Regions from separate parts of the Zoogloea sp. JDB1 genome, predicted to be linked through region 3. Evidence: riboswitches for the same ligand, from Rfam matches in the RefSeq annotation. Region 3 holds a riboswitch; each other region holds the start of a gene.

What was found. A riboswitch is a leader RNA that binds a small molecule or an ion and turns the genes downstream of it on or off. The one in region 3 is predicted to bind cobalamin.
Region 1: linked by a shared signal. The riboswitch ahead of AC1PPK_RS17265 (TonB-dependent receptor) and the one ahead of AC1PPK_RS22165 (energy-coupling factor ABC transporter permease) in region 3 are both predicted to bind cobalamin.
Region 2: linked by a shared signal. The riboswitch ahead of AC1PPK_RS17760 (ribonucleoside-diphosphate reductase subunit alpha) and the one ahead of AC1PPK_RS22165 (energy-coupling factor ABC transporter permease) in region 3 are both predicted to bind cobalamin.
Region 4: linked by a shared signal. The riboswitch ahead of AC1PPK_RS04150 (TonB-dependent receptor domain-containing protein) and the one ahead of AC1PPK_RS22165 (energy-coupling factor ABC transporter permease) in region 3 are both predicted to bind cobalamin.

The regions. Positions count from the first base shown of each region.
Region 1 covers NZ_CM161496.1:3,811,141-3,815,144, forward strand. Annotated here, with positions in the region: gene AC1PPK_RS17255 (thiamine pyrophosphate-dependent dehydrogenase E1 component subunit alpha) at 1-155, opposite strand, end outside; gene AC1PPK_RS17260 (methyl-accepting chemotaxis protein) at 450-2,102, shown strand; cobalamin riboswitch at 2,246-2,513, shown strand; gene AC1PPK_RS17265 (TonB-dependent receptor) at 2,637-4,004, shown strand, end outside.
Region 2 covers NZ_CM161496.1:3,922,208-3,926,211, reverse strand. Annotated here, with positions in the region: gene AC1PPK_RS17760 (ribonucleoside-diphosphate reductase subunit alpha) at 1-1,978, opposite strand, end outside; cobalamin riboswitch at 2,113-2,312, opposite strand; gene AC1PPK_RS17755 (TetR/AcrR family transcriptional regulator) at 2,536-3,264, shown strand; gene AC1PPK_RS17750 (OmpP1/FadL family transporter) at 3,565-4,004, shown strand, end outside.
Region 3 covers NZ_CM161496.1:4,888,826-4,892,829, forward strand. Annotated here, with positions in the region: gene AC1PPK_RS22150 (NAD(P)/FAD-dependent oxidoreductase) at 1-158, shown strand, start outside; gene AC1PPK_RS22155 (hypothetical protein) at 199-327, shown strand; gene AC1PPK_RS22160 (hypothetical protein) at 398-1,342, opposite strand; cobalamin riboswitch at 1,608-1,824, shown strand; gene AC1PPK_RS22165 (energy-coupling factor ABC transporter permease) at 2,014-2,640, shown strand; gene cobM (precorrin-4 C(11)-methyltransferase) at 2,640-3,440, shown strand; gene AC1PPK_RS22175 (sirohydrochlorin chelatase) at 3,437-4,004, shown strand, end outside.
Region 4 covers NZ_CM161496.1:943,798-947,801, reverse strand. Annotated here, with positions in the region: gene cobT (nicotinate-nucleotide--dimethylbenzimidazole phosphoribosyltransferase) at 9-1,055, opposite strand; gene AC1PPK_RS04160 (protease inhibitor I42 family protein) at 1,164-1,472, opposite strand; gene cobU (bifunctional adenosylcobinamide kinase/adenosylcobinamide-phosphate guanylyltransferase) at 1,580-2,128, opposite strand; cobalamin riboswitch at 2,231-2,477, shown strand; gene AC1PPK_RS04150 (TonB-dependent receptor domain-containing protein) at 2,610-4,004, shown strand, end outside.

The DNA.
Region 1 (4,004 bases), 1.1 Mb from region 3:
TTGACGACGCCTACCGCGGCGGCCTCCTGGCCCACCGAGGTGCAGGTGCCCGGCACCTTGCCGGCCTGGCTACCGGCGACGATCGCTTCTTCGTAGGCGCGCACCAGCATCATCTGCTCGAGAAGCCGGTGTGCATCGGGGGTTTGGGTTGCCATGACGTCTCCCGTCGTTGATCGATGGAGTCAGTCTAGGTCGCCCGAAACCCCTTGCAAATCGGGTGAAAGCTGCTTACGGATCTTTTAAGAAACGCTGAATGAATATTTAAGAAGACCTGTGCCAAGTGGCTCTGTAGTGGCCACGAATGTTGGGGGCACATCACTCGACGCTCTTCTCACTACCTGGGAAGCTGTTCCTGGATGAGAGAAATTTAAAATCAACGAAAAATATAAATTTGTTAAATACAACAAATTTCACATTAATAATAATTACCTTTTGATAAAGTACTTCAATTGCACATCCGCCCCGATGGTTCCTCTGGAGTGATCATGAAACTGACGCAACGCCTTATGGCCGCCTTGGGCACAGCCCTGTTCACGCTGATTCTCGTCGGCTTCCTGGGGATCTGGCAGTTGCGGCAGGCCAATGCCCGCTTCGATTACGTTCAGGTCAATACCTTTCCGAGTGTGCACACCCTGCTCGAAGCGCGCAGCAGCCTCACGGCCAGCCGCTTTGGCACCTACCAACTGGCGCTCGCCGTCGATAGTGCACATCGCGAGGAAATTGCCCGGGAGGTCCAGGCCGCCGATCAGAAGCTCGATGCCCAGTTGCAGAAATACGGTCGCGAGTTGATCTCGGACGAAACAGACAAGCAATTGCTGGACAAGGCGCTTCAGGCAATTGCCGACTACCGCTCGACCAGGGAAGAGTATTACCGCAAGCTCAGCGCCAACGACATGGCCGATGTTCGGGATTTCTTGCGCGGAACGCTCCGTGAGAAAGCACGGGCCGCCGGCGATGCGCTCCAAAAGGACATGGAATACAACTATGAGCTCGCCAACAAACTGAACCGCGAGAACACAGCCGATGCCGCGACTGCCCAGTGGATGACCTCTGGCTCCCTTGTTGCTGCCTGCCTGATTGTCATCATCATGGCGTATTTCCTGATCATTTCGTTCCGGACGAGTCTCGCCGGCATGCGCGACACCATTGTTCATGTGAACGACAGCCAGGATTTCACGGTCCGTGCTCCCGTGCTGCGCATGGACGAGATCGGTGAAACCGCAACAGCCTTCAACCAATTGCTCTCCAAACTCCAGGACAATTTCCGCAGCCTCGCGGAAGGTGCAAGGTCGGTCGCCGATGCAAGCCGTGAAATGGCAGTTGCATCCGATCAGGTCGCAAATGCGGCAGGCACCCAGAGCGAAGCCTCCTCCGCCATCGCCGCAACCGTCGAGGAAATGACGGTCAGCGTCAATCACGTAGGCGACCGCGCCAACGAGGCCCACTCCCTGGCCGATCAATCCGGCAACATGGCCAAGACCGGCTCAACGACCATCGATAGAACCATCGGTGATATCCGCAGCATTTCCGCCTCGGTCAGTGCCGCAGCGACTTCTCTGCGCGAACTGGGCTCACAGGGAGAACGGGTTGGCTCGGTCGTGCAGGTCATCAAGGACGTCGCCGACCAGACCAACCTGCTGGCCCTGAATGCGGCAATCGAAGCAGCCCGGGCAGGCGAACAGGGGCGCGGCTTCGCGGTGGTGGCTGACGAAGTGCGCAAACTGGCCGAACGTACGTCCAGTTCGACGCAGGAGATCTCCTCCACCATCGAGGCCATGCGCCGACACTCCGAACAGGCCGCACGAGAAATGGAAGCAGCGGAAACGCTCGTGGTGCAGAGCGTTTCCCGCGCCGACGACGCGGACAAGGCGATCAAGGAAATCGGTACGGCGGCCAGCGACACCGCCCACGTCGTATCCGAGATTTCGGACGCAATCCGCGAGCAAGGTGCAGCCAGCAACAACATCGCCGTGCAGATCGAGCGCATCGCACAGATGGCCGAAGAGGCCGCTGCCGCAGCGGAGCAATCGTCCGTCACAGCCCGCAGCCTGGACGAACAGGCCCAACGTCAGATCGCCACACTACAGCTGTACAAGGTCTGAAATCCTGGCGGATTGGACACCATCCGGGCACGACATCAACCTGATCGCCCGGGCGCCTTGGCCCAAACCATACAAATCTCATATCGACAGAGTTTTTCAACAAGGCATAGAATGCGCGGCTTCGTTGAATTCACTTCGAATTTCAGCGATCCCATGCAGCAGGTGCCCGGAATGCCATGGCATTCCGGGTTAAACGGGAACAAGGTGCGTAGTTTTTCTGCAAAGCCTTGGCTGCCCCCGCAACGGTAAGCAAGTTCAGGTACATCCCGGTCGTCCTCCCCGATGGCCAGCCACTGATCTCCTACGTGACGTCGAACACGGCGTGCGCGAAGAGTTTGGGAAGGCGATGCACTCGACATCGGTCCGATGTCACTTGCGAGCCCGGAGACCGGCCTGTTGCTCGATGTCCCTGGATCAGACCGGGGGCGCTTGCAACAGACCGTCTGCGGGGTGCAGAGGGCGGCAAAAGCACACTGCCTCTGGCACTGCCTGTCGTCTTCGCTGTGCGGACGGTCCACCAGGACGTTCGACCTCATGCCAGACGCGCAACGCAAGTTCCACCCTCCCTCGCCCCGCAGCTTCTCCCGTCGCGCCGCCATCTTCATGATGAAGCAGCGCATGCGGCCCCTGATGCTGGCCGTCCTTTCCACGTGCTCCTTCCCTGCTTTCGCAGCCGGTATTCCCACGCTGCAGGAAGTCACCGTCAACAGCAGTAGCAGGGATTTGATAGGAGTAGCCGATTCCGCGAGCGAAGGCACCGTCACCGCGAAGCAACTGGCGAACCGGCCGCTGCTTCGCCCTGCCGAAGTGATGGAGGTCGTGCCAGGCATGATCGTCACCCAGCACTCCGGCGACGGGAAGGCCAACCAGTACTTCCTGCGCGGCTTCAACCTCGACCACGGCAGCGACTTCTCGACCCACGTCATGGGCATGCCCATCAACATGGTCAGCCACGCGCACGGCCAGGGCTACATGGATCTCAATTTCCTGATTCCCGAGCTGGTCAGTACCGTGAAGTACAAAAAGGGCGTCTACGGCGCGGAGGACGGTGATTTCGCCACCAGCGGCAGTGCCCGCATCGACTACCAGCGGAAGCTGGCTGCCCCCTTCATCGACCTGACCGTCGGCCAGCACAACTACAGCCGCCTGCTCACTGCGGGCAGCACGGAGTTCAACGGCTTCAACCTGCTGGCGGGGATCGAGGTGGCCGGAAACGATGGCCCCTGGGATCAACCGGAAAACCTCGAGAAACAGAACGCCGTCTTCCGGCTGTCGTCGGGAACCGCCGCCAACGGCTTCGCCCTGACGGCCATGCTCTACAAGGCCGACTGGACCGCATCCGAACACGTGCCCGCGAGAGCCATCGCCAGTGGCGAAATCGGCCGCTACGGCACCCTGCTTCCCAACGACGGCGGACACACGCATCGCTACAGCCTGTCCGGCGAATGGGCGCTCACCGGCGAGAACAGCGCCACCCGTGCCAACGCCTACGTGATCGATTACGGGCTGAATCTGTTCTCCGCGCCCTCCGGCTATATCAGCGGCCTCGCCGGCGACCAGCATGAACAAGCTGACCAGCGCGTCGTCTGGGGGGGCGATCTCCGCCGCACCTGGTTCCTCAGCCCCGCGCTGCGGGATACCGAGCTCACCGCCGGCGTCCAGCTGCGCCAGGACCGCATCAGCAAGGTCGGCCTCTACAACACGGTCAATCGCCAGCGCACCGACACCGTTCGCGAAGACAGGATCACTGAAACAGCGTCGGGCGTCTTCATTGACGCCAGGACGCAATGGCTACCCTGGTTCCGCACCAACATTGGCGCCCGCTACGACGCTATCCGTGCCGAATCCACCGCACTGGGCGGTGCCAACAACATGACGAACGGCGGCGACGCCTCCGCCAGC
Region 2 (4,004 bases), 970 kb from region 3:
CGTAAGGCAGGCCGAGGGCGTACAGACAGTCGGCAAAGCCCATGATGCCGAGCCCCACCGGCCGGTGCTGCAGGTTGGCGCGGCGGGCCTTGGGGGTGGCGTAGAAGTTGATGTCCACCACGTTGTCGAGCATGCGCAGCGCGGTGCCGATGGTGCGGGCCAGCTTGTCGGTGTCGAGCTGGCCGTTCTTCAGGTGGGCGGGCAGATTGACGGAGCCGAGGTTGCACACCGCGGTTTCGCTGTCGGACGTGTTGAGGGTGATCTCGGTGCACAGGTTGGAGCTGTGTACGACGCCCACGTGTTGTTGCGGCGAGCGCAGGTTGCAGGCGTCCTTGAAGGTGATCCACGGGTGGCCGGTCTCGAACAGCATGGTGAGCATCTTGCGCCACAGCTGGACGGCCGGCAGGCGCTTGAAGAGGCGCAGCTCGCCGGCGTCGGCACGGGCCTCGTAGGCGACGTAGGCGGCTTCGAAGTCCTTGCCGTAGCGCTCGTGCAGGTCGGGCACGTCAGACGGGGAGAACAGGGTCCACTCGGCGTTGTCCATGACGCGCTGCATGAACAGGTCGGGGACCCAGTTGGCGGTGTTCATGTCGTGGGTGCGCCGCCGCTCGTCGCCGGTGTTCTTGCGCAGGTCGAGGAACTCCTCGATGTCCAGGTGCCAGGTCTCCAGGTAGGCGCACACCGCGCCCTTGCGCTTGCCGCCCTGGTTTACGGCGACGGCGGTGTCGTTGACCACCTTGAGGAAGGGAATGACGCCCTGGCTGTGGCCGTTGGTGCCTTTGATGCGGCTGCCGAGGGCGCGCACAGGAGTCCAGTCGTTGCCGAGGCCGCCGGCGTATTTCTGCAGCAGCGCGTTCTCCTTGACGGCCTGGTAGATGCCCTCCAGATCGTCCGAGACCGTGGTGAGGTAGCAGGAGGACAGCTGGGAGTGGCGCGTGCCGCTGTTGAACAGGGTCGGCGTCGAGCACATGAAGTCGAAGCTCGAGATCAGCCCGTAGAACTCGATGGCACGGGCCTCCCGGTCGATCTCATTGAGGGCGAGGCCCATCGCGACGCGCATGAAGAAGATTTGCGGCAGCTCGATGCGGCGGCCGTCCTCGTGCAGGAAATAGCGGTCGTAGAGGGTCTGCAGGCCCAGGTAGCCGAACTGCAGGTCGCGTTCTGGGCGCAGGGCGGCGGTGAGGCGGGCCAGGTCGAAGTCGGCCAGGCGCGGGTCGAGCAGCCCGGCGGCGATCCCGCGGCCGACGAATTCCGGCAGCTGCTCGGCGTACAGCCCGGCCAACGCATCCAGTTGCACGCCGTGGCCCAGCACCTCCCGCGCCAGGCTGACCAGCAGCAGGCGCGCGGTGGCCTGGTTGTAGCCGGGTTCGCGCTCGATCAGCCCGCGGGCGGAGAGGATCAGGGCCTGGTCCACGTCGGCGAGGGGCACCCCGTCGTAGAGGTTGCGGAGGGCGTGATCGAGGATGGTCTGGGGGCTGACGCCATCGCCCAGGCCGGCGCAGGCTGCCCGGCAGTTGGCCAGCAGGCGGGCGGTGTCGAGGGGGATGCGGCGCTCGCCGTCCAGCACGTGGAGGACAGTCGCGGTGGCGGCGTCGACCGGCACGGAGGCCCGTTCCGCCGACCGGCGCTCCCGGTACAGCACATAGGCGCGGGCCACGTCGTGCTCGCCGGAGCGCATCAGGGCCAGTTCGACCTGATCCTGGATGTCCTCGATGGACACCGTGCCGCCGTCCGGCAGGCGGCGGGTGAGGGCGCGCAGCACGGTGTCGGTGAGGCGGCCGACGATCTCGCGGACGCGGGACGAGGCGGCGCTGGCGTTGCCTTCCACGGCGAGGAAGGCCTTGGTCATGGCCACGGCGATCTTGTCGGCGTTGAAGGCGACGACGGCCCCGTTGCGGCGGATGACCTGCAGCGCGGCGACGGCGGATTCATGGCTGCCGGCGTGGCTCGGCGGGGATTTCAGGATGGCGGTCTGCAAAGCGGGTTCTCCGTGTCCGGGGGGCGGAGAGCCGAGGGCGCTGCCTTTGCACGATGGCGGGAATCCGGCAGGGCGGCCCACTACGCAACGGCGGCAAGACTCCTCGTTTCAGGGACACCCCGCCCCAAAAGCGCAAAAAGGATTGGGCCATGGCAGGTCTCCTGACTCTCGGGTCCGCGTGTCGTGCCGGCCTTCCCGGAGCGCATCCAGTGGCTGTGGGGGCACGAAACTCGCCGATTACAGTTGCGGGGGCAGTGCCGGCATTGAGACCGTGGTCTCGCACCGGCTTCCCTTTTCATCCCCTTGCGGGGAACCAATGACGGGGCGGAGTGTAGGCGGCGGCTGGTGGGGATGTCAATGCGTTGATCGGCTATTTAGTGATTGAGGTGATTTATGGATCAACCAATAGTAGGTCTTGGTTCTGGGGGTATCGCTGGGTGAGCGCACCTGATCCTCCATGGGGATGCAGGCGTTACGGCCGATGGATGTGCGGGGGGACACCTGCTTGCTGTTCGTGGCGCTGACTCCGGTGCTTGCATCCACGTAAGGATCACTTTATGTTCAAACGACTGTACGAGGACGGAGTATCAGAAGTGGCTGCACCGAAAGCTGTCGAAACCCCCAATGCGGACACCCGCGAACGAATTCTCGATGCGGCCGAGCGCCTCTTCATGGCGAACGGCTACGAAGGGACGTCGATGCGCCAGATCACCAGCGGGGCAGGCGTCAACCTGGCAGCGGTGAATTACCACTTCGGCTCCAAGGAGTCCCTGATGCAGGAGGTCTTCCGCCGGCGGCTCGACTGGCTCAACGATGAGCGCATGCGCATCCTCGACGCGCTGGAGCGGGAATCGGCGGGCAAGCCGTTGAAGCCGTCGCAGATCGTGGATGGTTTTTTCGGGACGCTGCTGCGCCTGGCCGACAACGAGGCCCGCGGCGGCATGACTTTCCTGCGCCTGCTCGGGCGAACCCTCACCGAGCCCACCGAGTTCATCCATACCTTTCTCGCCCGCGAATACCGGACCGTCGTCGAGCGCTACAAGGAAGCGCTGTTCAAGGCGCTGCCGGATGTGCCCAAGGCCGAGATCGTCTGGCGCTTCCACTTCATGCTCGGCGCCACCTCGTTCGCGATCGCCGGCATCGACGCGTTGCGCGTCGTGACGGACTGGCAGATCGAGGACGAGGCTGAGATGGACCGCTTCGACAGGCTGCTGCCGCGCCTGATGTCCTTCCTGCTCGGTGGCCTGCGGGCGCCGTTGCCGCAGTTTGGGGGCGTTGCGGATTGACTGAGCCTGGGTCCCGGCGTGATGTTTTGTGCAGCTGGGACCTGCAGCGGAGCGGGCGAACGCCTTTGAGAAGGGCGGCCCACCATCCTTTCCCTGACACCCTTGTCTGTGCAGGCACACAAAAAAGACTTGCCGGCTCGAAGTAGCATCCTTATTATTAAACGAACGTTTGAACTACAGTTGGCTGGAAAAGCCTTGAGGTCGCAAGGCTGTTTTTTTGCCATGAAATTAAAACGAACGTTTGCGCAATTTGGTTTCGATGTTCTTGCTTATTACAAAAGTACAGAAGGAGACGACTCGATGCGAAACATGGTGCAGCCCCGCCTGATCCCCTGCCTCCTGACAGGGCTGGCATTTTCCGGTGCAGCAACGGCCGCCGGCTTCCAGCTCATGGAGCAGAACGGCTCGGGCCTTGGGACGGCCTATGCCGGCCAAGCCGCAGTTGCGGAGGATGCCAGCACGATCTATTTCAATCCGGCCGGAATGACGCTGCTGTCGGGCACCCACAACTTCAGCGCGGTGACGACGGTGATCAACCGCAGCACGCGTTTCACGAATGAGGGAACCACGCCGATGCCGGTCATCAATCCACTGACCGGTGCCCCCACCGGCGCCTTCCATGCAGTCGGCGATTCGGGCGGCAACGGCGGCGGTGCGCACCTGGTGCCGGCGATCTACTACGCCTATGCCTTGTCGCCCGACTGGCGGCTGGGCCTCGGGATAGGGCCGACCTTCGCCGA
Region 3 (4,004 bases):
TACGCATCACCCGCGGCGAGGATCTGCAGAGCCTTAACACCAAGGGCCTCTACCCGGCCGGCGAAGGTGCCGGCTACGCGGGCGGCATCCTGTCGGCCGGCGTGGACGGCATCCGGGTCGCGGAAGCCGTCGCCGCCAGCCTGCTCCAGCAGGGCTGAACCCGAACGTAGCGGCGGCCAACCGCTACTGCTGCGCGCGATGATCTCCAACCTGGTGGACAACGCCTTGCGCTACACGCCTGCCGGTGGCGTCATGACGGTGCAGGTGAATGTTCAGGCAGACGATGCCGGCGCGCCGCCGATGGCCCCGCCTGCGCGTGGAGGATGACAGCCCGGGTGCAGCCGACCGGCCGGGGCTGGCCGTCACCGTGCGCCTGCCCCTCACCGCCTCGGCGGACTCAGCGCACGACGAATGAACGGAAGCTGTTTTCCTTGCCGAGGACGAGCCGACCGAACTCGTCCAGCAGCTCAGGGCCGATGGCGTCCGCCGGCACGCGACAGGAGGCAAAGCCGAAGCGCTCCAGGTTGCGCGACTCGATGACTACCTGGCGGTTCTCGAAGTCGGCCCGCCACACCACCTGCACGCTGATCTCGTCGCTCACCGTGAAAGTGCCGAGCTCCAGCTCACGCTGGCGATTGCGCCGCTCGACGCATTCGAAACGCAACCCGAGGTCGAACAGCATCTGGCGCAGGCGTTCGACCGCATGGCCGGCACGCTCGATGATGCGCACACCGCCGCCCTTCAGCGTGTAGCCGAAGGTCACCCTCTCGATGCGGCCGCCATCGCTCTCGGCCTGAGTACGGAAATCTGCGAAACCCTCCAGCCAAGCCAGGTTGCGAAACGCATCGTCGGCATTCAGGAAAATGTAATTGCGCGCCACCTGGGGCTTGAGATAGTTGAGCTGGGTGCTCAGGTCGTGGAAATATTCGAAAGCCGCGCGCAAGCGCCGGTCCAGGCTGGTCTTGGCAGCGTCGACCCGTTCGAACGCATCTTCGACGGCCCGCTGGCGGGTCTCCACCTCACCGCGCAACTGGTCCAGCAGACCGCCGCTCCGCACCGTAGGCAGCGGCTCCTCGTCCTTTTGAACGGCAGCTGCCTGGCCCGCCAGGCGCACCGGCGGGAAGTCGTTGCCCGGGACCTCGTGATAGGTCTCCCTCGAACGGGGCAGGCCGGTGTAGCGGGAGTCGATCTCCTGCACGCGTTTGCGCGCTGCCTCAAGGTCAAAGGAATTGATGTCGGCGAGCAGGGCCTCGGCCTCCGCATCCAGGGCGTCGGCATTCGTGTCCTCGCATCGACTCCGGTCCCTGTCAGAACAAGCGTCAGGAAGAGAAGACGAGGCCATGCCGCGGCCGGGCGGGAAAAAGGGATCGGGTTGCACGGCAGTCAAGACACCACGGGATATTGATCCGCTGGAGGGACCGGGGTTATTACAGATGCAAGTATTCCGCTGCCTGCGGGCTGGGTCAATCCCGGAATGGTGCGGGATTACCCTCCAATCCCTGTGAAAAATTCCCAGTCCCGGAAATTCTATCCCCGAAACGGGCAAAACCCAGCATCGATCCCTGCCTGCCGCCAGGGAAGCTTGCGCGCGTAAAGAACATACAGTTAGACTCCGCGCCGTTACGGGTGCCGACCCCGCGTCTGCGGGAAAGGTGAAACGGGAAGTCCGGTGACGTCGGGAGCATGCTCTCCCCGACCATTCCGGCGCAGCCCCCGCTGCTGTAAGCCTGACGAATCTGCTCTACGCCACTGGGTTTTTCCCGGGAAGGTTGGCAGACGAGAATGAAGGCGAGCCAGAAGACCGGCCTGTGACGATTGGGTGTGGTACCGGCCCCGGGGTGTGGGCAGATCCGACCGATGGGCTTGCCCAGACCCGTTGCCGTCCTGTTCCCTCCGCTGTTTCCCGGAACCGTCGCCGCCACAGGTCCGCACCCGCCTGGTCTGTATGCGTTTGTTCTGCACATCCCCGTTGCCCTGCCGCACTTCGTTCAATCGACACGAAGGAAAGCAAACATGCACATCGAACCGGGGTACGTCGCCAGTGCCAAGATCGTCGCCGCCAACGCCGCCGCCGTGGCGCTGCTCGGCAGCCAGTCCGTCCACCTCCTCAAGCAACCGCAGCTGATCGTCCGCACGCTCATCGCCGGCGTCTTCTTCACGCTGTTCATGCAGGCCTTCCACCTGAAGGTTGGCCCGTCCGAGCTGCACTTCCTCGGCGCCATGCCGATCTACCTGTCCCTCGGCTTCGTACCGGCCTTGTTCGGCTTCGCCATTGGCCTGCTGGCCCAAGGGCTGATCTTCGAGCCGACCGACCTGGTGCACCTGGGCGTCAATACCCTGTCCCTCGCCGTGCCGCTGATGGTCGTGCATGCCACCTTCGGCCAGCGCCTCGCCAAGCTGGATGTACGCAGCATCCTCAAGCTCGACGCCGCCTTCTACAGCGGCGTGACGCTGATGGTCGGCTTCTGGCTCGCCATCGGTGAAGTCGCCACGCCCTTCTCCGCCTGGCTCGCCTTCGCTTCGTCCTACGCCGCCATCGTGATGGTCGAGCCGATCTTCACGCTGCTGGCCCTGCAGGCCATCGGCCGCCGCCAGGACAACCCGGTGGTGCGCTTCTGCTTCGCCGCGAAGGCTGCCTGATGGCCGGCAAGGTCTGGTTCGTGGGCGCCGGTCCGGGCGACCCGGAGCTGCTCACCGTGAAGGGCCGCCGCCTGCTCGAAGAAGCCGGCGCGATCCTCTTCGCCGGCTCGCTGGTCGATCAGGCGGCGACGCTGTTCGCGCCGCCCGGCTGCGAGATCCGCGACTCCAAGGACATGACGCTGGAAGAGATGAGCGCCTGGCTCCTCGACCAGACCGCCCGCCACGCCACCGTGGTGCGCCTGCAGACCGGCGACCCCGGCCTGTACGGAGCGCTGGTGGAGATGACCCGCCCGCTCACCGCCGCCGGTATCGAATGGTCGGTGGTCCCGGGCGTCTCGTCGGCCTTCGCCTCGGCGGCGGCGGCCGGCGAAACCCTCACGTTGCCGGAAGTGACGCAGACGGTGATCCTGACCCGCGTCGCCGGGCGTACGCCGATGCCGGCGGGCGAGGAACTGGAAGCCCTGGCCGCCCACAGGACGACCCTGTGCATTTTCCTGTCGATCACCCTGCTGCATGAGGTGCAGCGCGCGCTGCGCGCCGCCGGCTGGGCCGAGGACGCGCCGATCCTGGTGGTGCAGAAGGCCAGCTGGCCGGGCGAGGAAAAGATCGTCCGCGGCACCCTCGCCGACATCAAGAAACGCTGCCAGGCCGAGAAGATCGCCAGCCAGGCGATGATCATCGCCAGCCCCACGCTGGGCGCCGCCGACTGGCCGACCCTGGCCCGCTCCAAGCTCTACGACCCCGCCTTCGGCCACCGCTTCCGCAAGGCTTCGGCCGCTTCTGAAGAGACTTCCGCATGAACGACACCACCCTGCTCCTCGTCGGCCACGGCTCCCGCAACCGGGACGGCAACAAGGAAATCCTGCATTTCGCCGCCCAGTGGCGCGAACGCCACCCGGCCTGGCGCATCGAGGTGTGCTTCATCGAGCACGCCGACGTGCTGCTCGCCGAAGGCCTCGACCGCGCCGCCCGCGACAGCCGCCGCGTCGTGGTGCTGCCCTTCATCCTCAACGCCGCCGGCCACGTGAAGATGGAGCTGCCGGCCGCCATCGAGGAGGCCCGCGCCCGCCACACCGGCGTGGACTTCGGCTGCACCCGCCACCTGGGCATGGGCCGCGAGATCCTCGCCGTGCTGCAGGGCCAACTCGACCGCCTGATGAAATCCCTGGCGATGCCCGACCCGCAGACCACCGGCGTGGTCCTGCTCGGCCGCGGTTCGTCGGACGCCGGCGCCAACGGCGAACTGGCCCGCATGGCGCGCTGGCTCTTCGAAGACAACGACCACGAGATGGTGGACCTGGCCTTCACCGGCGTCACCTGGCCGCGCCTCGAGACCATCGTCCAGCGCCAGGTTCGCCTGGGCA
Region 4 (4,004 bases), 1.7 Mb from region 3:
GGTGGGGCTCACGCGTCCTTGCCGCTGACGCCGGCGGATTCGAAGCTGGCCATCTGGTTGAGGAAATTGACCGCCGCCTGCACCAGCGGGAAGGCCAGCGCGGCGCCGGTGCCCTCGCCGAGGCGCAGGTCGAGCTGGACCAGCGGCGCCGCGCCCAGGTGGGCCAGCTGCACGGCATGGCCGGGCTCTTCAGAGCGGTGCGCGAACACGCAGTAGTCGATAATCTCCGGGGCAATCTCGTAGGCCACCAGCAGCGCGCTGGTGACGATGAAACCGTCGATCAGCAGCAACATGCCGGCTTCGGCCGCGCCGAGCATCGCGCCGGCCATCATCGCGATTTCCAGGCCACCGTATTCGGCGAGCGCTTCCAGCGGATCGCCACGATGCCCACCCCGCGCCACGGCCTTGGCCAGCAAGGCGCGCTTGCGCATCAGGCCGGCATCGTCGAGGCCGGTTCCGCGGCCGATCACCACGTCCAGTTCGGTGCCAGTCAGGCAGTGGGTCAGCAGGGACGCGGACGCGGTGTTGCCGATGCCCATCTCGCCGAAACCGATCACGTTGCAGCCATCCGCGGCCAAGCCACGAACCAGCTCGCGGCCGCGGGCCAATGCAGCGTCGCGCTGGGCGACGGTCAGCGCCGGTTCTTCCAGATAGTTGGCGGTGCCCGGTGCCACCTTGGCGTCGATCAGGCCGGGGCGGCTGCCGAAGTCGTGGGCCACGCCGGCATCCACCACGGTAAGACCCATGCCCATCTGGCGCGCGAAGACGTTGATCGCGGCGCCCCCGGCGAGGAAATTCTCGACCATCTGCCAGGTCACGTCCTGGGGATAGGCGGATACGCCAGCCTTGGCTGCGCCGTGGTCACCGGCGAACACCAGCATGTGCGGGCGACGCAGTTCGGGGCTGAGGGTCTGCTGGATCAGTCCGATCTGGCGGGCCAGCGGCTCGAGGCGGCCGAGCGCACCGAGGGGCTTGGTCTTGGTGTCGATGCGCTGCTGGAGCGCGGGGGCGAGAGACTGGTCGGGACGGACGATGGCGTAGGTCATGGGACGCATCTGCGGACGGTGTCGAGGCCGCGGATGCTAGGACGCCCAAATCATTTGTTCAAGCGCCAGCGCCCCTGGAGGGCCGCCCCGCGACATCCGCCGGGCGGCCGCAAAGCCTTAATTGGCGCGGCTTTGCCCGCCCAGCGAACGGACCTGCAGGACGACCCGGCGGCTGTTGCGCACCTCGCGCTCCCACGCGCGCTTTAGCACGAAACGCAGTTCGTAGTCGCCAGCGACTTCGCCTATTACCGAAAAAACCTGACTGCCGTCGCGCCGCTGCGCGACCGTCGCCTGGCTTTCCTCGAGGCATACGCGGACCGCGCCGTTGGCGCCATCCACGTACCAGGTAGCGCCGCTGCCCGGGTAGGACGGCAGCGCAATGCGGCAGATCTGCCCGACGTTGCTGGCAAGGCGTTGAGTGCTCATGGTGTGGATCCCTTTTGTTTTTTTGAGGGATCGATGGTGCCGTGCAGCAAGCAGCGGCCGCTATGTGGCGGGACATCGCCGAACTGTGACCTATTACCACCCGCCCTTCAGGTCCCCTTGAGGACCAGCGGCAGGCCCGCGGCGACGAAAATCACCCGCCCGCACAGGGCCGCCACGGCCTGATTGAGACGCCCGGCCTCGTCGCGGAACAGGCGGCCCAGCGGACTCTCCGGCACCAGGCCGAGACCCACCTCATTGGCGACGAAGATCACTTTCCCCGGCAACTGCGGAATCAGCTCGAGCAACGCCGCACGCTCGCGGGCGAAGGCCGGCAGCAGCTCGGCACCGGCGGCCGACGGCAGGTTCTCGGCCCCGTCGAGCAGGTTGGCCAGCCACAGGGTCAGGCAATCGACAACCACACAGCGCTCCGGCGCTGTCGTCGCCTGCAGTGCCGCCGCCAACGCGCGGGGCGCTTCGACGACATTCCAGCCGGCCGGCCGGTCGGCCTGGTGGCGTGCGATGCGCACACACATTTCCTCGTCCAGCGCCTCGGCGGTAACGATCACATGCACGGCCAGGCCGCTGGCGGCGGCAGCCTGCTCGGCATGGCGGCTCTTGCCGGAACGGGCACCGCCCAGGATCAATTCGGATGACATAAGAGGCTCCAGCGGATTGACGCTCACGTCAACCCAATTCGGGAAGTGACTGATTTTGGTGCTATTATCGCCGCCGTTGTCGCCACAGGGCCGAATCGGTCCGGCGATACGCGTGCTCCAGGTGCTCCAGCGGCCGTCCAGGTCAGGAGTTAAACGGGAAACAGGTGCGCGTGCTTCCAAGGAAGCCGCAAGGCCTGTGCTGCCCCCGCAACGGTAAGCAAGCGCAAGGCGCATCACATAGCCACTGGGCCCGTCGGGTCTGGGAAGGCGATGCGTCCTGTCCGGTCGGCATTGTGCCGCACCGGCTCGGCTTGCGAGCCCGGATACCGGCCTCGATCACACAACAGCGGAAGTGCCACGGGGTGGTGGCAACGCGCGCGGCCGTGATCCTGTCCGGCCTTCTGCGGTACCTCCCCTGCGCTTCCACACGCAATCCACCCGAGTCGGCGGGGACGCCACCGGGTCCGGGAGAACCTGACAGATGATCATCCGACTTTCCACAGCTGCCCTGGCGGTCGCCTCCGCCTTCCCCGCCATCGCTCTGGCTGCCCCCGCCGAACAACCCACGGTTGTCGTTACCGCGACCCGTCAGGCCCAGCGTGCCGACGAGTCCCTCGCCGACGTGACCGTCATCGAGCGCGAGCAGATCGAACGCGCCGGCTCGACCTTCTCGCTGCCGGAACTGCTGGCCCGCCAGCCCGGCATCCAGATGGCTTCCAGCGGCGGCCCCGGCAAGGCCACCGACATCTTCATTCGCGGCGCCAGCCCGCGCCAGACCCTGCTGGTCGTGGACGGCATGCGCCTCGGCTCCGCCACTCTCGGCTCGCCGAGCTGGCAGGACATCCCGCTGTCGCAGATCGAACGCATCGAAATCGTCCGCGGCCCGGCTTCCGCACTGTACGGCGCCGACGCGATCGGCGGCGTGATCCAGATCTTCACGCGCAAGGGCGAAGGCGCGCCGAAGGTGGACGCCTTCGTCGGCGTCGGCAGCTACGGCACCCGCGAAACCTCTGCCGGCGTGTCCGGCGGCACCGACAAGCTGTCCTACTCGGTGCGCGGTGGCTACGCCGAGAGCGACGGCTACAGCGCCATCTACAGCAAGACCAAGCAGCCCTACTACTACAACCCGGACAAGGATCCGTACCGCAACAGCAACCTGTCGGCCAAGCTGAGCTACCGCGTGGCAGATGGCCATGAAGTCGGCGGCTCAATCCTCTACGCCACCAGCCGTAACCACTATGACTCGGGCCTCGGCTTCGACAACTTCAACGACGACGTGCAGAACGTCTGGAACCTGTACAGCCGCAACCGCCTCAGCGACGTCTGGACCAGCACCGTTCGCTTCGGCCAGTCCGTCGACGATTCGAAGGACTTCGCGTCCTACGCCCCCAGTGGCGCGTCGATCAAGACCACCCAGCAGCAATTCATGTGGCAGAACGACATCCGCCTGCCGATCGGTACCCTGCTCGCCGCCTACGAGAACCTGCACCAGAAGGCCGTCAACCAGGACACCTTCGACGTCGGCCGCTCGATCAACTCGGCCCTGCTCGGGTGGACCGCCGGCTTCGGCCCGCACAAGGTCCAGCTCAACGCCCGCCACGACGACAACAGCCAGTTCGGCGGCAAGACCACCGGCTACGCCGGCTACGGCTACCAGATCCTGCCGACGCTGCGTGTGCAGGGCAGCATCGGCAACGCCTTCCGTGCGCCGACCTTCAACGAGCTGTACTACCCCGGCTACGGCAACGTGAATCTGAAGCCGGAAAGCGCCTACAACAAGGAAGTCGGCCTGCTGTGGGAACAGCACGGGCAGAGCGTCAGCGCCACCTACTTCCGCAATCGCATCACCAACCTGATCATCAACGACCAGAACTTC